DNA from 3 places in the Vibrio porteresiae DSM 19223 genome. Region 1 is predicted to be linked to each of the others. Evidence: predicted binding sites of a transcription regulator. Region 1 holds the regulator's gene; each other region holds the start of a gene.
The links. The regulator PurR, encoded in region 1, represses purine synthesis genes. The targets are predictions, from matches to a motif close to TNANGNAAACGTTTNCNTNA.

Region 1 (7,054 bases):
TCTGTTTGCTCGTCGTAATCTTGCTCATCTTGATCATCAAGCAGTGATGGTTGAGCTGGCTCTTCGTGATACACCACAGCTTCACCATCACGAATCAAGCGAAGTTGCGCGTCACGCATATCATCACCTACACGCACATCGGCACCAAAACGGAATACCGCTTCAGTGATGCGGAATTTGGTGGTTTCCCCTACGTGAATGATCATGCCAAGACGGCGAAGACGACGTAATGAAGTACGTACTTTTTCGAACAGCTTTTCACGGTCCAAATCGGAACCCGTGGCGCGATTCGTCACTAACTTCATCAATTTTTGTTCATCGGCGAGTTGCAGTAGTTCATCGTACAACTCTTGGTTAGAGAAGATGCCTTCTTGTGCCAAACGCTCAGGACTTAAGTATAAGAAGCACAATACTTTCCCAACCAACATGTCCAGTTCAGACAACACGCTGCGGTTAATCAGCGAGGTTGAACGTGGTCGTAAATAGAAAAAGCCTTCCGGAGCACGAATCAGCTCAGTGTTATAACGTTGGTAAAACAGCGCTAATTCGCTTTCAAAATCACAAAGAAACGCGTGGTTATCCATATCATCACTGGCGATATGGCGTCCGCCACGCAGTAAGCTGTCCAACTCAGGGAAAAGCGGGTTGGCAATTGCTTTGGCCAGATTGACTGGCATAAATTCATTAATATCGGTCGATGACATTTGCTTGTACCTTTGCCCCAAATTCATTGATCGCTTTCCAGTCTGGCTGGATGGCTTGATAGTCAGATTCTGAATAGCCCAGGCGTACCGCCTGATCAACAACAATTCGGGCTAAATCAAAATGATGAGTGCGTGGATGTTCGGCGAGGTAATCGCGCAGCACCAAGCCTAAGTCGATAGGTTGATTGTGCTGTTTGTATTGCTGCAGCATGTCACCTACTCGTTCGGCTAACTCATCATGTATGCGTTCAAATTCTTGATATTCGACTTCATCTGGTACAGAACCTGTCACTTCCTCATCGCGCAGAATCAAGGCTTCATCACGCAGGTCACGAAGACGCTCTGCATCGGCATAAGTGAGGTACCAAGGATGGTCAAAGAAATCGTGGACAGATTGTCGTAACCGTTGGCTAAAGGCGCGGTTTTTATCCATATCAATCGCAGTACGGATAAACTTGTGCACATGGCGGTCGTAACCGATCCAAAGATCGATCGTCTGCTGCCCCCAGCTTACGATACGGTCCAATTTCATTTGCAAACCAAATAAGGTTTCCGCGATGAATTCAAGTTCATCATCACCGTAAACGGTCTCTTGAATATCAAGGATTTGGGTTTGCAATTCGTCCCCTGCTGCTTGCAAAGTATCTTGCAACTCTTTTAGGGTATTGGACGTTTCAGAGAGAAGCTCCTCACAACTACTGATGGCATCACGCCAATCTTGATTCAGTAGTTTTGCGATTTGCTCTTTCACCGCGTGCTGCTGTTCATCCATCACGCGCTGGTTTAAATCGATTTGGTCAAAGATCTCGCCAACCGAGTACTTAAGCACACCGTAGACATTCTTACGCCATTCATTCGGGGTGCCACTCTGCTTCGCCGCATTGACTGCTTTCGCCATTTCATCAGCGACCATCGACAGCTGAATCGACAGCTTCAGTTTTGAAAACTGTCTGTGGCGCACGTAGTAATCGGTGATGCCAATCGCCAAAGGAGAGAGACGATAAATGCTGGCGCCCTCCGTGACTTCGCTTGTAAAGCGGCGAATCAATCTTTGACTGACTAGTTCATTGATCGCGTTATTAGCGCGAAATGCCGATGCTTCGCCAGTGTTATCAAACATCTTTGTGACTATTTTAAATGCATCGTGCAACTCACCTTCCCCTAACTCTTCGTCAAAACGTTCACTACTCAGTACGGAGATTGCGATTAAATACGCCAGACGTTCAGAAGTTAAGTTCAGTGAGAAATCATGCTGTTTTACCCAGCCAACCAATTCATCGATTGGCTGTTTTTCAGCAGTATGAGTCAACTCACTCATTCGTTTTCCTGTTTTTATTGCTTCTTAGCCCACACATGGATGTATCGGCCTAATGAGAGGTAAGGTTCTTGGCGGCAAAATTTCCGCTCTAAAGCCAATACATCGTCATGGTTGAATTCGCCCATGTTCGTCATGTTACCAATGTAATCACTAAAACAACGAATTCCGGATCGGCCACAAATTTCATATCCAGCCTCTTCTATCCAAGAATAGACCGATTCTGGAACCAAGCCTTTTTGTGGCTGTAATTTAAATCGTTTTTTGTGCGGCATCCCGTTGAGAATATGAGGGATATTTCCACACACGGCATTTTTGTAAACCAAACCGTGATAGTTATAGAACATTATCGATACCATGCCACCCGGTTTGACTTGATTGAGCAAATTTTCCAGCGCAGCTCTAGGTTCTTCCAACCACTCCATCACGGCATGAAACAGCAAAATATCGACTGGTTCACTTAAGTGGTTTTGAATCTCTTGGACCGGAGCATGGACCAGCCGATACTGCTCAAGCAGGCCGTTTTTTTCAATATCCAACTCGGCCAAACGCAACATTTCAGAAGAGAGATCACACAACGTCACCTTATGCCCCAATTTGGCTATTTTTTGCGACATCTGTGCTAAACCGCCACCAGCATCTAAAATATGCAAAGGCTTGTCAGCGGTAGCAAAATGAGTTAACAATTGCTCTATGTCTTCCCAAACAATGACTTGGCGAATTTCACCTTTGTCTGAGCCATAGATGTTTTTTGCAAATTTGTGGGCAATATCGTCGAAATTGCGATCTTTAGTCACGGCAGCTTGAGTTATGATAACGAAACGTACCGCTATTCTGTCATAGGAATGGCAGGAATAAAGAGGGTTTCGTTGTTTTTACTCTCAAGTGCTGTTTTTTCGGGCTATTTTGTATATGTTTGAGCTGAAAAAAATCATTTCTTCCCTATTTATGCCTATGCCAGCACTGCTGATCATCGGATTTATAGGTTTATCACTGATCATGTTTACTTCAAAACGTAAGAGTGGCTGCTTTATTGTGCTCTTCTCGTTATGTGGACTGTTCTTGATTTCGTTTCAACCTGTTTCATCCCGGTTATTGATGCCACTTGAGCGTCAATACACGGTGTTTTTACCCACCGATCAATCCATTGACTATGTCATGGTGCTTGGCAGTGGTCATGTCGTTGACGACCAAATACCGCCGACCTCAGAATTGAGCCGTACTGCGTTAGTTCGCCTGACCGAAGGTATTCGAATTATGCGGATGTACCCTGGTTCAAAATTGATCTTATCCGGTTACGCGGGGGGGAGTGAGTTTAGTCATGCGCGTATGCTTGCCCAGGTCGCTTTAGCGCTTGGTGTGCCCAAATCAGAAATCATTTTGCTGGAAACAGCGAAAGACACCTGGGAAGAAGCGCGTCAAGCAGCAGCCTTTGTGCAACAGAAAAAGCTAGTGCTAGTTACGTCTGCCTCGCACATGGAGCGAGCGTTATACGAATTTCGTTCTGCCGGGTTAGCGCCAATTCCGGCTCCAACCAACTATTTAGCGCAAAAGAACATTTATCAGCCTTGGGAAAAATACGCACCCAAAGCACGTTATTTAGAGCAAACCGAGCGCTATTGGCACGAGACTATGGGGCATATTTGGCAAGTACTGCGCGACTGGGTAACCGGCTACGAAGCATCACATGCAGACAGCAGCGTAGCACCAGCGACTCAACCGCAGAAATAATCGCTGTAGATTCAATAAGAACAGATTAAATAAGAACCAAAAAAACGCCAGCACAGAGTGCTGGCGTTTTTTATTTAGAGATCCGTATCAGTCTGCTAGCTGCCTGCAAACATATACCCTTCCCCATGCACGGTCACAATAATTTGTGGTGTTTTAGGGTCTAGCTCCATTTTCGAACGCAAGCGGCGAATAAGTACATCAATAGTACGATCATTAGGTGCATCAACACGATGGCTGATCATATCGAGAATTGCTTCGCGGCTGAGAACTTGGTGTGGATTAGAGGTTAATGCTACGAGCAACTCATATTCTGCTTTGGTTAATTTTATCGGTTCGCCATTTTGACTTAGCGCACGACGCTGAATATCAAACGCCCATTCACCAAAATGAATAAGCTGACTACCGGAAATATTTTCTAGAGTACCTGTTCTCGAATTGGAAACTCGCCAGGTTAAATTCTTCACTCTCGCTAATATTTCTCTTAACTCAAAAGGTCGCGCGATATAATCGTCTGCGCCCATTTCTAGACCAATAATTCGGTCGATACTGTCTTCACGACCATTAATGAGAATAATCCCGACATCTGAATGGCTACGCAATTCACGGGTCAGCATCAGGCTGTCATCAAATTGAAGGTTAGTTTCCATCAGAACCAAATCGATAGCGTGTTGGCGTAATACCTCACGCATCTCTGCCCCCGTATCGGCAACAGAAATCTGGTATCCCTCTCGTTTGAAATAATCGACCAATGTGACACGGGTGTCTCTGTCGCTCTCTACGACTAATAAGTGATAACTCATAGACGTCACTTTATTCCGCTAAATTTAATCCCTATTCATTCTATTCATAGACGGTAACAATTCTAGAGTACGAACTTAAAACCTGATGCTTTATTGATTCAAAACAAGCTTAGATAACATTTTGCTTTGTTTGAACAATCGAAATAAAAGCACTTTATTTTCATTTCTCAAATATGTAAAAATTTGTCTTCTTTTTTGTCACATTGTTACTCATTTACGGGCGACAAATGAAAATAATATTCATATCTATTAGTGCATTTGGTTATAAATTTAATGGTTTTTATTAATATCAACAAATAACTTAAAGGCGATGATGGTTTGTTGTGGACAGTTAAGAAGACAATAAAAAGCCGACTGAAATACCGCTATGCATTCACTCGCATTTCAAGATGAATGAGTCACTTTACAGCTCATTTTGCACTTGATCTTAGGTCGAAGCTTGCACCAGCTTGGTAACAAAATAGTAAAGCGATTGATATCAAACAAAGATGAATTTTTCATTGCGAGTGGTTCAATACCAGTCTAAAATCTTTGACGCAAACGATAATCTATAGAAATTTTACTTAAACCGCTGTTTTGAAGCGGTTTTTGTGTTTTTACTACTTTTAAGCTTCACTTACATATCGAATCAACACCTGTTGAAGTGGTCAATCACTGTAAATCTTTGTCCTAGTCAGCAGATATCGATGGGAAAAACCAATGGCGACTATAAAAGATGTTGCGCGCATTGCAGGCGTGTCAACCACCACTGTATCACACGTGATTAACAAAACACGTTTTGTAGCCGAAGCAACACAAGCGAAAGTGTTGGCAGCGGTAAAAGAGCTAAACTACGCACCGAGCGCGGTTGCTCGCAGCCTAAAATGCAACACCACACGGACTATTGGTATGTTGGTGACTCAATCAACCAACCAATTTTTCTCTGAAGTCATTGATGGGGTTGAGAGCTACTGTTACCGCCAAGGCTATACACTGATTTTGTGTAATACCGGCGGCATTTATGAAAAACAACGCGACTATGTACGCATGCTTGCTGAAAAGCGTGTCGATGGCATTTTGGTGATGTGCTCAGATATGACTCCTGAGCTAATGGAAATGCTTGAAGGCCATTCTGACATTCCAAAAGTGATCATGGATTGGGGTCTTGAAGATTCGCAAGCCGACACCATTATGGATAACTCTGAAGAAGGCGGTTACATCGCAACGAAACATCTTATCGATAACGGACACAAAGACATTGCTTGTTTGAGCGGTCATTTTTCTAAAATGGCTTGTAAGGAACGCATCATTGGTTTTCGCCGTGCGATGGCCGAAGCTAATCTTCCAGTGAACGAAGATTGGATTCTAGAAGGCAACTTCGAATGTGACACTGCGGTACTTGCAGCAGACAAAATTATTGCGATGGATCACAAACCGACCGCAGTGTTCTGTTTTAACGACACGATGGCGTTGGGTTTAATGAGCCGTTTACAGCAAAAAGGCGTGAAAGTACCCGATGATATTTCTGTCGTAGGTTACGATAACATCGAGCTTTCTGAGTACTTTTCACCACCGCTAACGACGATTCACCAACCCAAACGTCGTGTTGGTAAGAACGCCTTTGAGATCCTATTGGAACGGATCAAAAACAAAGCCCATGATCGTCGCGTTTTTGAGATGCATCCTGAGCTCGTCGCACGAAATACTGTAAAAAAACTTTAAAATCTTAATGTTACATGTTTTCTCACTTTTGATATAAAATCTTATTGATGAAAATGTCGCTTATTAAAGATACAGCGATTTTTTGGACGAATATCACATTAGGCAAAATATTTTGTGATTTATGTTCAAGTTTAAGATTACTCTAGTGAACGAAATGTCACGTACAGGGCAAACCATCTGAAAAGGTGGGACGCAAAGCCTCCGGCCTAAACCCTTAGATGGTATTTTCCGGCTCTGGGTAGGTAGCGGGGTTACCGATGGCAAAAATGCATTTAAGACGTTAACTTCTTACTGACACAATCTTTGCATTCTTTTGCTACATTCTCGGACCTGATTTTGGTGGCGTATTGTTAATACACCGAGACTAAAGGCATGGATAAACCAATATTAAAAGACTCAATGCGTCTGTTTGAAAACTTAGGACGCGTAAAATCTCGTTCAATGTTTGGCGGATTTGGAATTTTCGTTGATGACACAATGTTTGCATTGGTGGTTAACGACAAACTTCACATTCGTGCAGATGACAATTGTTCCGAGAAATACAAGCAGCAAGGCTTAGAACCTTACGTTTATAAAAAACGTGGCTTCCCAGTGGTTACTAAATACTTCGCTCTTCCTGAAAATTTCTGGGATGCCCCAGAAAAAATCTTGAAAGAAGCGAAAGATGCTTTGGTTGTTGCTAAGCAAGAGCGTGAAACTCAAGCTCAAGCAAAACCTAACCGTCTTAAAGATCTGCCTAACTTACGTCTGGCAACAGAACGTATGTTACGTAAAGCAGGTATCGAGTCGGTTGAAGAGCTGCA
Region 2 (7,054 bases), 1.3 Mb from region 1:
AGGGTGTTTTTGATCACTTCAACCGCTTTTTGAAACTCATTTTTAGCGATCAATGACAAATAGAGTTGCACATCCACTTTAGCTGGACACGCAATCTGACACGGCGGCAAGCTACAGGTGATATTGGGGTTTTCTAACAGAGTTTCGAGAATGTGTTTACGACGTTGTTCAATCTTGCTGCTGTTGGTCGTGATAACCATGCCTTCGCGCGGCTGGCAATCACTGGCACTTGTTAAACCAACACCATCAATTTCGACATCACATAGACCACAATGCCCACTCACACCATCCGAACCACATAGGCAAGGAATAATGACACCACACTGTTGTGCGGCACTGAGTAGGCTTTGATTTGTTTCAACTTGGAAAGGTTTTCCATTAAGGGTTATTAAGACCATAGCAATCCTCTAAATAGACTGACATAGAGAAATACACTCGCAGTCCGTACCTATCTGTGGACTGATATTATTATCGCTCGAGCAAGAAGCCTTTCTTCTGAAGTTTGGGTAAATCCCACTTTTTGCGTTATTTTTCTCGGTATTTCCCATCAATTACTGCACAGTGAGAAACATGACTTGATTTTCTATGCAGCTTGACACACAAATTTACAATCGAGTCATTCTTGCACAGCAATGATGGATTACTTTGACCTTGCTCAATAAAGTGAATACTGCTGCATAATCACCCTACAATTTCATATTAACTTATTGAATTTAATACATTAAAAATAAACTTTTTTTATATTCGATAAACTTCTAAACCTTGATAACACTCGCTTTCACTTTTACGCACTCAACAAAAAGGCCCTGCCGAAGCAGAGCCTTTGATAATTCAGATTGAAGACTCAAGCGTCTATCAACCGATGTTCTTACGTGCGTTTTGGAACATACGCATCCAAGCACCGTTTTCGCCCCAGTTGTCTGGGTGCCATGAGTTCGCCACTGTACGGAATACACGTTCAGGGTGAGGCATCATGATAGTCACACGGCCATCTTTGGTTGTTAGACCAGTGATTGCGTTTGGTGAACCGTTCGGGTTGTTTGGATATTGTTGCGTTGCGTTACCGAAGTTATCAACGAAACGTACTGCCACTGTACCTGATTGTTCAATCGCCGCCAGGTGGGCATCATCACGAACTTCTACACGACCTTCACCGTGAGAAACCGCGATAGGCATACGAGAGCCAGCCATACCATCAAAGAAGATTGAGTCAGATTTTTGCACTTCAACCAATGAGAAGCGTGCTTCAAAACGTTCAGATTCGTTGCGTACGAAACGTGGCCACAAATCAGCACCAGGGATCAGATCTTTCAAGTTAGAGAGCATTTGACAACCGTTACATACACCTAGAGAGAAGGTGTCGTTACGGTGGAAGAAGCTTTCGAACTGGTCACGAGCTTGTGCGTTAAATAGTGCAGACTTCGCCCAACCTTCACCCGCGCCCAATACGTCGCCGTAAGAGAAACCACCACAAGCCACAAGACCTTGGTACTCATCAAGCACCGCTTGACCACTTAGAATGTCGCTCATGTGAACGTCAATCGCATCAAAACCAGCGCGGTTAAATGCCGCTGCCATTTCAACGTGTGAGTTAACACCTTGCTCACGCAAAATTGCCATGCGAGGTTTCGCACCTTTCGCAATGTAAGGAGCCGCTACATCTTGTTGAACATCGAACGTTAGGTTCGCGTTCAAGCCTGGGTCGGTGTTGTCTTTCTTCGCTGCAAATTCTTGGTCTGCACAGGCTGGGTTATCACGCAGCGCTTGCATTTTGTGCGTTGTTTCAGCCCAAATAGTACGTAGTTCAGTACGTGAACGGTCAAGAACCACTACATCGCCTGAAGTAATCACGATCTTATCTGATGCTTCAACTGAACCAATCACGTGTGAACACTCTGCTAAGCCAAATTGTGCCAACGTGTCTAGTACCGCTTGTTCATCAGCTTTCGCTACTTGAACAACCGCACCAAGCTCTTCGTTAAATAGAACCGCTAGAGCATCGTCACCTAGTGCTGCGATATTCGCATTCACACCACAGTGACCAGCGAAGGCCATTTCAGCAAGAGTCACAAACAGACCGCCGTCGCCTTTGTCGTGGTAAGCAATCAGTTTATCGTTGCTAACAAGCGCTTGCATCGCATCGAAGAAGCCTTTTAGCTGCTCTGCGCTGTCAACGTCTGCTGGTTTATCACCAAGCTGTTTGTAAACTTGAGCGAGTGCTGTTGCACCTAGACGGTTTTGACCGTTACCTAGGTCGATAGCGATAAGGCTGGTTTCACCTTTATCAGTGCGAAGTTGTGGTGTTACTGTCTTACGTACATCTTCTACGCGAGCAAACGCAGTGATGATAAGAGATAGCGGTGAGGTCACTTCTTTGTGTTCGCCGTTCTCTTCCCACTTCGTCTTCATTGACATTGAGTCTTTACCTACAGGGATAGTAATACCCAACGCAGGACAAAGCTCTTCACCAATCGCTTTCACTGCTTCGTAAAGACCTGCATCTTCACCAGGGTGACCTGCTGGAGACATCCAGTTTGCAGACAGTTTAATACGTTTGATGTCGCCGATTTCAGTTGCTGCGATGTTAGTCAAAGACTCAGCTACTGCTAGACGAGCAGAAGCACCAAAGTCAAGCAGAGCAACAGGTGTACGTTCACCCATAGACATCGCTTCACCGTGGTAAGAGTCGTAACTTGCTGCTGTTACTGCGCAGTTTGCTACTGGAACCTGCCATGGGCCAACCATTTGGTCACGAGCAACAAGACCCGTTACGCTGCGGTCACCGATGGTGATAAGGAAGGTCTTTTCTGCAACAGCAGGTAGACGCAATACGCGCTCAACCGCTTCGTTGATTTCAATACCGTCGCGAGTAATCGCTGGGCTATTCACTTTCAAAGTGGTTGCTTCACGAGACATTTTTGGCGGCTTGCCAAGCAGAATGTCCATTGGCATATCGATTGGTGTATTGTCGAAGTGTGAGTCTTCTAGAGTCAGATGACGCTCTTCCGTTGCAATACCTACGACCGCATACGGTGCACGTTCGCGTTTACAAATTGCATCAAAGCGAGCCATGTTTTCTGGAGCGACTGCAAGTACATAACGTTCTTGAGATTCGTTACACCAGATTTCTAGAGGGCTCATGCCTGGTTCATCGTTTGGTACGTCACGTAGTTGGAATTTACCACCACGGTCGCCATCGTTAACCAATTCAGGCAATGCGTTAGAGATACCACCCGCGCCCACATCGTGGATAAACGCGATTGGGTTCTCTTCGCCAAGTTGCCAACAACGGTCGATCACCTCTTGACAACGACGTTCCATCTCTGGGTTTTCACGTTGTACTGATGCGAAATCCAAATCTTCAGCCGATTGACCAGACGCCATAGAAGACGCAGCACCACCGCCAAGACCGATGTTCATTGCTGGACCGCCAAGCACGATTAGGCTAGCGCCAACAGGAATTTCTTTCTTCTGTACATGTTCAGCACGGATGTTACCTAGACCACCAGCAATCATGATTGGTTTGTGGTAACCACGCACTTCTTCACCTGCGTGAGAAGTCACTTTTTCTTCGTAAGTACGGAAGTAACCTAGTAGGTTTGGACGACCAAATTCGTTGTTGAATGCTGCGCCACCTAAAGGACCATCGAGCATGATGTCGAGTGCGCTAACGATACGACCTGGTTTACCAAAATCGCTTTCCCAAGGTTGCACAAAGTTAGGAATACGTAGGTTAGATACGGTAAAACCGACTAAGCCCGCTTTTGGTTTACCACCAATACCGGTTGCGCCTTCGTCACGGATTTCGCCGCCTGAACCAGTAGAAGCACCCGGCCATGGAGAAATTGCAGTTGGGTGGTTGTGCGTTTCCACTTTCATCAGAATGTGTGCATCTTCATGATGATAATCGTACTGACGAGTGTCTGGATTTGGGAAGAAACGACCCACTTTAGAGCCTTCCATAACGGCCGCGTTGTCTTTATAAGCAGACAATACGTAGTCTGGATGAGTCTCCATCGTGTTCTTGATCATCTTGAACAGAGACTTCTCTTGTTTCTCACCATCAATTGTCCAATCTGCATTGAAGATTTTGTGACGGCAGTGTTCTGAGTTTGCTTGCGCAAACATCATCAGTTCGATGTCGTTTGGATTACGACCCAGCTTAGTAAAGTTCTCTACTAAGTAGTCAATCTCATCTTCAGCTAGCGCTAGACCTAGGGAAACGTTTGCCTCTGCAAGCGCAACACGACCACCAGCAAGGATATCAACAGGCGTCAATGGCGCTGGTTCTGCATGGCTAAAGAGTGCTTCAGCCGCTTCAAGTTCAGTAAACACCACTTCCATCATTCGGTCATGAATCAACGCTTTCACTGCAGTCACTTGGTCTGCATTAAGTGGTTGTTCAGATTCGATGTAGTAAGCTGTACCGCGCTCAAGACGTTGTACGCCAGCAAGACCACAGTTGTGTGCGATATCGGTAGATTTAGAAGACCAAGGAGAGATAGTACCAGGACGTGGAGTCACAAGAAGCAGTAATCCCTGAGGCTCGTGTTCTTGAATGGTTGGGCCGTAAGTCAATAACTTCGCTAGTTTTTCGAGTTCTTGACTGTCCAGATCCGCGCTAAGGTTCGCAAAGTGCATAAACTCAGCATAGATGTTGGTCACAGGCAGATTTTGTTCACGACAAGTTTCAATCAGTTTGCTGACACGAAACTCAGAAAGAGCTGGGGAACCACGCAAAATTCTCATGTGCTTAGGTCTCTATTAACTAGTGTGTGAGATAGAAATTGGAATAAATTTAATATTTACAGAGAGTTATTGTGCAATTATTAAACATATACCAATTTCATCTCTTGGATGCGTGCGCATTATAGAGGATTTTTTTTTGTGACGTAACATCAAAAGCAACCGTTTGCGTCATTTTTTTTATGAATTTTGAAATTAACCCCGTTTGATGACAAATAAAACAAATCTCGCGCGATTTTTTTGGCGAGTGCGTTTTAGGCCAGCCTAGTCACCGTAAGGGTTGCACCCTACCTTACTTAAAAAACAAACTCCTAACTGCGAAAACGCACACATCTCACGCAACAGAAAGTGCCCAAAACGATGGTTAATAGGTATAATTACCCAACACAGATGGCGTATTGGTTTGTCAAAACTTTGCCAGAAGCACTGCCTTTATCAAAAAAAGGCCACCACCGCTGTAAGAGAAATTGTATTAATGACAAAGCTTTCTTCCGATACTTTGAGTCGTAGCCTGTTTTTCCTTTTTGTGGCTATTCTATTGTCTGGCTGCCAGATCGACTCCGAACCACAGAGCGAATTAGAGCAAATTCGCGCGCGAGGAGTATTGCGTGTCGGCACGTTAAATAACCAGCTTTCCTACTATATCGGTCCCGATGGCCCAGCAGGGCTGGACTATGAACTGACGCGTGAGTTTGCTCGAGAGCTAGGTGTCAAGCTTGAGATCAAACCGGCTTACCGTTTATCCAGCCTTTTCCCTGCATTAAAAAATGGCGAAATCGACATTATTGCAGCCGGTCTTAGCCAATCAGAACAACGAGTTAACAACTTTCGTGCCGGTCCGGCTTATTACTACGTATCGCAGCAACTGGTCTATCAACAAGGCCAATGGCGTCCACGCAATATCGAACAGCTGATCGCCAAACAAGAGCAGTTGTTTAAAGAGAGCGAAGATAAACCGATTCTCAGTGTGGTCGAAGATTCTCACTTTGAAACCACATTGCACGACCTAAAGCAGACGTATCCTGACTTTCGTTTTCATATCGATGAAGATTCGGATATTAACGATTTGCTCAAACAAGTGTCGGAAGGTGAGCTGATGTTCACCATGGCGGACTCAGTACAAGTCTCGCTGGCACAACGTGTTTATCCCGATTTGGCCGTAGCACTCGAAATGACCGAAGACCAACCTATCTCTTGGTTTATGCGTCGTTCCGATGATGAAAGCCTATACGCACTGATGATCGAATTCTTTGGTGACCTAAAACAATCAGGCTATTTGGCCTCTTTGGAAGAGAAATACATCGGTCATATCGGCACGTTTGACTATGTGGATACTCGCGCACTGATCCGTGCTTTAGATACCCGCTTAATGAAGTGGGTCCCACTATTTCAAAAATATTCTGGCGAGTTTGACTGGCGTTTGATTGCGGCGGTGGCCTACCAAGAATCGCATTGGAATCCACGGGCAAAATCCCCCACCGGTGTGCGCGGTATGATGATGTTAACGCTACCTACTGCTCGTAGTGTAGGCGTGGTTAATCGCCTCAATCCTGAACAATCGGTACGTGGTGGTGTGGAATATCTGCAGCGCATGGTGAGTCGTATTCCTGACTCAATTCCAGAGCATGAAAAAATCTGGTTTGCCCTTGCCTCCTACAACGTAGGTTATGGGCATATGATGGATGCGCGCCGCCTCACTAAATTACAAGGTGGCGACCCGAATTCATGGACTGACGTGAAAGACCGTTTGCCACAATTGCGACAGAAAAAATACTTCCGCCAAACCCAATATGGTTATGCTCGTGGCGATGAAGCCCTCATGTATGTAGAGAACATTCGTCGCTATTATCAGAGCATTATCGGCCACATGGAACAGCGCCAAGTCGTCACTGGCGATGACAGTACCGATGACTTAACCGTGATCAATGTGACCACGCCATTATCCGCTGATGACCAAGTTTTAAGTGATGATAATAGCAATGTGGATGCAGAACCCGATGAAGATGTGACAAATAGCAAGAAAGCCAAATAAAGACGCCGATTGTCACGAAATTATCACTTGATCTTTGTTGGGAAAACCCATAAAACTGAAGTGAGCTCGTAAGAAATTGTTTTCTATTTTTGAACATCTTACGAGCTTATCGTACCAACAACAGATAATCACCAACCTGTTCAGTATCTCACTGTATAGAACCGTTCGGTTTACGCTCTATTTCATGTGGTCTTATCAAGAAGAATGACCCGTGAGCAAATAGACTAAAACCAACGTCATCACTAACAAGAACTGACTCAGTCATCACCTGAAATA
Region 3 (7,054 bases), 870 kb from region 1:
TCAGTTCTGGCCTGCACTGCAGCCGAAACGTGACGAGAAAGTGTTGGTGCCTCTGTGTGGCAAAAGTGAGGACTTAGTTTGGTTGGCTGAAAAGCATAATGACGTTATCGGCGTTGAGCTCAGCCAAATCGCTGTGCGCGCCTTTTTTGCTGAGCATTTTTACACGCCATTAGTCACTAAGTTAAACCACCATCATGAGCTCTATCAGTTTGATGAACTGTCGTTGTACACCGGAGATTTTTTTACTGCTCCCGTTGATAAAGTTGACCTTGTTTATGACCGCGCGGCTTTAGTTGCTCTACCTCAATCTATGCGTGTTACCTACGCTGAGCGTTTAAAGCAGTTGCTTAACCCCGGTGGGCGAATTTTATTGGTGTCACTAGACTACCCACAAGAGGAATTGTCAGGACCGCCATTTAGTGTTCCACAGCACGAAATAGCCGACTTGTTCGCAGATTTTGATGTGACTTTACTCAATTGCAATGATGTCGATGCAGCTCATCCACAAAGAGCAAAAAAAGGATTGTCACGGTTTGCAGAAACGGTTTGGCTGATCCAAAGTTAAAACAATCCTCGATTAAGAAGCGTGAAAAGCGCCTGTGCAGTACACCTTAGCTGTATTGATTCGTCGGTTGGCACTGAACGAACTCTTCCTTAGGAAGAGATAAAGTTTGAATAAATACATTGAAGGTATATTGCATGTTCTCTTTTGCTTCACGTCCCTTTGCGCGCCCTGAATTGGTGGCGAGCAATGACCATACCGAAAACCACATCTTGGATGCGATTAAGGTCAATGTGCCTTATATCGAATTTAAAAGTGATGGCACGATTGAGTACGCTAACTCGCATTTTCTTGCGGCGATGGGGTACTCTCTTGAGCAGGTGAAAGGTAAGCATCATCGGATCTTTTGTGAAGAGGCATTTACTTCATTGGCAGCCTATAACTCATTCTGGCGTGATTTGGCGCAAGGGAAACCGCAGCACGGTGTATTTAAGCGCGTTAAATGCAATCAAGAAGAGATCTGGATTGATGCGACTTACATACCGGTCCCTGATAGCCAACAACGTATTACGAAAGTCGTGAAAATTGCGAGTGATGTGACTGCCGAAAAGCATCAGTTAGAACGCCAACAAGCGGTATTTACTGCCCTGCAAAAATCGTTAGCGTTTATTGAGTTCACCCCTGACGGAACGGTTCTTGATGCCAACAACAACTTCTGTCGTTGTGTCGGTTATCGCGTAGAAGAGATACGTGGTCAACATCATCGCATGTTCTGCAAAGAAGATTTTTTACAGCAAAATCCTCAGTTCTGGCCTGATTTGGCGAAAGGAAAGTTTTCCTGCGGCATGTTTGAACGCAAAGGCAAAAACGGTCAATCGATCTGGTTGGAAGCGACCTATAATCCCGTGATGGATGAATCTGGCAAGGTCGTGCGAGTGGTTAAGTTCGCGACCGATATTACCCGGCGTGTGAAGCAACAGCAGGCCATTGAAAACGCCTCTGATATGGCACAGCAGACGTCGCAACAAACCGTTGAGATTGCGATTGATGGCGCAAGTACATTACATCAAGCAGTAGACGTGGCGAGCAACATTACCAAGGATGTTGGCAAGGCGAGTGGCTTGATGCAGCAGTTGGCGGCACAGTCGCAGCAGATCACCCAAATCGTAACCACCATTTCGAAAATTGCCGATCAAACCAATCTATTGGCATTGAATGCAGCGATAGAAGCGGCTCGCGCAGGGGAATATGGTCGCGGATTTGCTGTGGTAGCCGATGAAGTGCGCACTCTGGCGTCCAATACGTCAAAAGCAACCGACGAAATTGGCACGATTGTAAAACGCAATACTGAATTAACTCAGAATTCAGAAGAGACGATGGAATCGATTCAACGCCGTGTTGAAGAGTGTAATGACCAATTGCATCGTACTCAGGAGTTAATCGATGCCATCAAATCGGGGGCCGAGAATATCGCTGAGACAGTCAGTGCTCTGAAATCCGATGTGGAACGCTAGAGTTTTCTAAATGACAGGCACAAAAAAGCGCGTTGAACACGCGCTTTTTTAATCACTACAGAACTGGAAATCAGTATTCGATTTTAACTGCTTTTGCACAGGCAATCGCAGCATCAACTGCTTTTTGCGTGTCTTTAGCACGAGCCAGAGCAACACCTAGACGGCGACGACCATTGATTTCTGGTTTTGCGAATAGGCGAATTTGCGTTTGTGGCATTGCTAGCGCTTCTTCTAAACCACTGTAAGCGATGTTTTGTGAGGTGCCTTGACCAAGAATGGCGGCAGATGCACAAGGACCGTATTGGGTAATTTTACCTACAGGCATACGAGTGAAGGCACGTACGTGCAACGCAAACTCAGACATGTCTTGAGAAACCAGTGTTACTAAGCCGGTATCGTGTGGACGAGGTGACACTTCATTGAAGATCACTTTGTCGCCTTTAACGAACAGCTCAACACCAAATAGGCCGTAACCACCAAGGGCATTAACCACTTGTTCTGCAACGTATTCAGCTGCTTTTAGCGCGTTTTCAGACATCACTTGTGGCTGCCATGATTCACGATAGTCACCGTCTTCTTGACGATGGCCGATAGGTGCGCAGAAGTGAACGCCATCAACAGCACGAACGGTCAGCAGGGTAATTTCGTAATCGAAGTCGATAAAGCCTTCCACAATTACACGACCAGCGCCAGTGCGACCGCCTTCTTGAGCGTATTGCCACGCTTTGTCGATGTCGGCTTCAGTCTTAATAACGCTTTGGCCTTTGCCTGATGAACTCATTACTGGCTTACACACGCAAGGGATACCCACTTCAGTGACAGCCGCTGCGAAATCTTCGTAGTTGTCTGCGAAACGGTAAGGTGACGTTGGAAGAGACAGCTCTTCTGCTGCTAGGCGACGAATACCTTCACGGTTCATGGTTAAACGTGTCGCGTTAGCGGTAGGAACAACGTTTAAACCTTGTGCTTCCAATTCAACCAACTTAGCGGTGGCAATGGCTTCAACTTCTGGGACCACAAAGTGTGGCTTTTCTGCTTCAATGACTTTTTGTAGCTCTTCGCCATCAAGCATATTGAACACATAGCTGCGATGTGCCACTTGCATAGCAGGCGCATCAGCGTATCGGTCACAGGCAATCACTTCTAGGCCTAGGCGTTGACATTCAATCGCCACTTCTTTGCCTAGCTCACCAGAACCAAGAAGTAAAACACGAGTAGCATTAGCTCGGGTTGCAGTCCCCAACATACGGAATCCTTATTACGTTTGTATCACTTTGTGAAGTTGCGGCAATGATACGCAAAAAAAATAGAAAAGCAAACGTTTGCGTGCCGCTGGTATGGAAATAATGTGGGCTAGTATACGCTGGAATAATGACGTCTTTATGTCATTGAACCATAACGGTTAGCACATAAATTTTAATCATTATGCGGTGAGTCGGGTGGAAAAAAAGAGAGCTTGGCGGTACTTCAGATATTCAACCAATTGTTGTAGGTAAATTAGGGCAAAAGCCACAGGTGAGGCTTTTGCCCAAACCATCATTATGAGGAGAGTGCTACGTACTCAAGCTCAATATCCGGATTAATCGCTTCTAACGTTGATTGAGTGCAGGCAAGATGGCTAATCGATGCGGTCGCCATTTCTGCTAACGCAGCGTGAGTCATGGTGGAAAACTCATCTCCACCCATGCGCAACTGAACCAGAGCCACTTGCAGTGGTGGTAGGCTAGGGTTAAACGCTGCGTTTTCCGCATAAGCGCCGCTGTAGCTGTTGCCGGTACTCGTTGCTAAAGCCACGCCACTGAAGTTTTGCGTGTAAGGAGCATGGCTGCGATTTAATGCTTGAACGCCTAACTGGACCAGTTCACTGTCACTGTCGCTGGTATAACCGTGATCGATCTTACCCATGAGTAGCGTGGTGATGTCGAGATCCGCTGGGCCAAACGATTCAGGCAAGTAGTGTTGTAGAGTTTGTCCAACTCTTTGTGGCAATTGAATTTTCAGTGTTTTGGCGGTGGTCAATTCATTCATAAATTGACGACAGTGACCGCAAGGTGTGTGGTTCACGGTGACATCCACAATACCTTGTTCACCTTTGGTCCACGCATGGCTGATACCTGCCTGTTCGGCATGGATAGTTTGACCAAGCTGCGCGCCGGAAAATTCCATATTGGCGCCAAAATAGAGGCGTCCACTTAGGCCACGAACCAATGCTCCCACATAAAAATTGGAAATAGGAACATAAGCGTAAGCGGCGGCTAATGGCAGTAAACAGACTCGCAAATCAGCGTCTTGATAACCTGAGATTTCAATAAGTTGGCTGAATTGTTCCGCAGAGATAGTCGCGTCAAAATCGTGAGCTAATACAATTGGAGTCAGATACTCAGCGATCTGCGGTGGTAAGCTGTTCAGTGCCTCCTGAATACGGCCTTTCATAAGCTGTCCTTGTTTGTTTATGGAACAATAGTGTAAGAGACACACAAAACAAAGGTGTGATAAATGTCACATTTAAAATGAAACGATTGTTTATTGTTACATAAAGAGAGTGAGATCACACTTGGGATCGATTACATCCATGCAACCGATAAAATAAGACGGGTTAACTTTTCAGCAACCCGCCATCACATATTGATTCACACTGGATTTGCGAAGCTCGTTATTTGAGCTGTTTTGTCTTTTTAGCCAACCACAATATGATGTAGCCAAAGAACAGCAGTAAAGACAATCGGTGCCAATATTGAGGTGATAATCCCGCAGAGCACAAGCGCGAGTGAGCTGAATGCACCTTCTTGGCCGTCACGTTCAGCGCAGGTTGCGGTGCCCAACGCGTGAGAGACTGACCCCATGGTTAAGCCGCGTGCAATGGGGTGGGTGATATTCAGTAGTTTAAAAATTGGATACCCCAAAATCGCCCCAAACAAACCCACCAACACCACGACAATCGCTGCGATAGAGGGTTCGCCACCTAAGTTACGGGCAACTTCCATCGCAATTGGCGTGGTCACCGATTTTGCCATAAGAGAGGCAATCAGGGTCAAGTTCGTCCCCATCACCACCGCAATAAAACTCGCCGTTATCATCGACATTAAGCTACCAACGGTACAAGCCAGCATGATAATGCGCCAATTAGCGCGAATTTGCGGTAACTGCTCGTAGAGCGGAAATGCAAGGGCGACCACGGCAGGAGCAAGCAAGTCACTAATGTAGACGTTATCGGCGTAGTAGGTGTCAAAGTCGATACCAAATACCATCAAAATAACGATTAACGCCACGATACTCATTAACAGCGGGTTAGCGATGGGTGAATGAATTTTTGTCGCAATCCAGCGACAGATAAAAAAGACCACTAAGGTAAGTACGAGCCACATTATGCTTTCCCCTTAACGCTTTTGGTGTCGGCTTTGATATCGGCTTTCACATTGATGCGCTTACTGTCGGCGTTTAAAAAACGGTCCAAAATTAAGCCCAACGTCACCATGACCAGTGCACTGCCACCGATGGCGCTTGCCAGAATGGCCCACGCATTGGAGAGCAGCATATCAAAGTGGTTCATAAGCCCTACGCTGATAGGGACAAATAACAACATCATGTAGCGGATAAAAAGGTGCGCTCCAGGACGGACCCAGTCAACGGGCGCGAAACCGCTGGCCAAGAGAGCAAAAAGAAGGAGCATGCCAAAGATACTGCCAGGAATCGCAACTCCCAGCAGGTGTTGTATCCAGTTTCCGATCGTCAAACAGATAAAGATCAGGGCGAAGGAAACCACGTATTTTAGAAGTGTGTTTATCATAAAAATGTCACATCAGAAGAAAGACAAACCAAATTTAAGAGGCGAGTTGTTCTACATACCGATATACGGCTTTTAATATCGCGATTTTCTGAGCATCGCTTTCATGTTCGTGAACCAAATTTTCCAAATTGAGCATATAAGCCTCAATATTGTTTTCAAAATACTCTCGGCAGTGATTAGCCCAACGACGTTGCTCTGTATCGCTTAATGTCCATGGATAATGACGCGCACGATAACGGAACAGCAAAGGTTCAATGCGTTTATCACTGAACTGCAAATCTAACGAACCCAATTGTTCTGGGTTGCTTTCACGGATGATCTCCATTGCTGCTTTATCCGCTGGGGAGAAGAAACCGTCATACAACTGTGTGTCTACATCGTCATCTTTAGCAAATTCACGTTCTTGGCTAAAGAGAGTAATGAGTTTTTCGCGAATGGCTGGATGCTCACGCAAGGTCGCCAAATTCGCCAAGCATTGTTCACGATTAATGCCGATGACTTTGGCGTTTTCCGCCGTCAGCGTTTTGGCAGGGGCCAAAATGGGGCATTTATTAAGGTGAACTAATTTCACGGGTACAGGCAACTCATCGTCAGCTAGATCCTCTCTACGCGTATACAGGCGGGTCTGCAACTCTTGTGCAGAAAGCTCAAGTAGTGGCGTCGGATCTTTGGCCAAATCCACCGTAATCACTGCGTTTTGATTGGTTGGATGCCAAGCCACGGGCACAATCCAACTGGTGTATTGGCATTCGCGCCCCAGCATTCCAGAGACGTGCATTAGTGGTGTCATATTGACGATATCAACCAGCTCCGTCAATTTACGCTTGTTACGCATACTGTAAAAGTAGTCGAACAACTTAGGTTGAGCCGCTTTGACACGTTTTGCCATTTCAATAGTAGCGATAACATCGGCGAGCGCATCGTGGGCATTATCGTGCTCTATGCCATTGGCTTTAGAGAGGTGTTCCAGTTTAAAGCTAGGAAAGCCTTCGTCATTTTCCGGCCAAACAATGCCTTCCGGACGCAGAGCATGACAAGCACGCAGCACATCAAGTAGATCCCAACGCGAGTTGCCGTTTTTCCAGCTCCACTCGTAAGGATCAAAGAAGTTGCGGTAACAGGTGTAACGAGTGACTTCATCATCAAAGCGAATGCTGTTGTAACCTAGGCTGGTGGTATTAGGACGAGCAAGCTCTTCATAAATACGCCCGATAAACTCAGGCTCAGATACGCCTTGGCTCATCGCTTTTT

Region 2: a site for PurR is predicted at 4,901-4,920, ahead of purL (phosphoribosylformylglycinamidine synthase). Genes of this name have one in related genera too.
Region 3: a site for PurR is predicted at 3,327-3,346, ahead of purT (formate-dependent phosphoribosylglycinamide formyltransferase). Genes of this name have one in related genera too.

What each region holds. Positions count from the first base shown of each region.
Region 1 is NZ_AP024895.1:1,404,283-1,411,336, reverse strand. It holds gene mukE (chromosome partition protein MukE) at 1-704, opposite strand, end outside; gene mukF (chromosome partition protein MukF) at 685-2,022, opposite strand; gene cmoM (tRNA uridine 5-oxyacetic acid(34) methyltransferase CmoM) at 2,037-2,816, opposite strand; gene elyC (envelope biogenesis factor ElyC) at 2,905-3,750, shown strand; gene torR (two-component system response regulator TorR) at 3,846-4,550, opposite strand; gene purR (HTH-type transcriptional repressor PurR) at 5,250-6,251, shown strand; cyclic di-GMP riboswitch class I at 6,409-6,510, shown strand; gene OCV11_RS06495 (TfoX/Sxy family DNA transformation protein) at 6,624-7,054, shown strand, end outside.
Region 2 is NZ_AP024895.1:2,735,179-2,742,232, forward strand. It holds gene OCV11_RS12520 (FAD-dependent oxidoreductase) at 1-398, opposite strand, end outside; gene purL (phosphoribosylformylglycinamidine synthase) at 856-4,749, opposite strand; gene mltF (membrane-bound lytic murein transglycosylase MltF) at 5,222-6,778, shown strand.
Region 3 is NZ_AP024895.1:2,277,023-2,284,076, reverse strand. It holds gene OCV11_RS10395 (thiopurine S-methyltransferase) at 1-565, shown strand, start outside; partial or broken gene OCV11_RS25070 (PAS domain-containing protein) at 700-1,476, shown strand; gene OCV11_RS25065 (methyl-accepting chemotaxis protein) at 1,507-2,016, shown strand; gene purT (formate-dependent phosphoribosylglycinamide formyltransferase) at 2,087-3,262, opposite strand; gene cdd (cytidine deaminase) at 3,556-4,449, opposite strand; gene OCV11_RS10370 (CidB/LrgB family autolysis modulator) at 4,692-5,381, opposite strand; gene OCV11_RS10365 (CidA/LrgA family protein) at 5,381-5,803, opposite strand; gene sbcB (exodeoxyribonuclease I) at 5,838-7,054, opposite strand, start outside.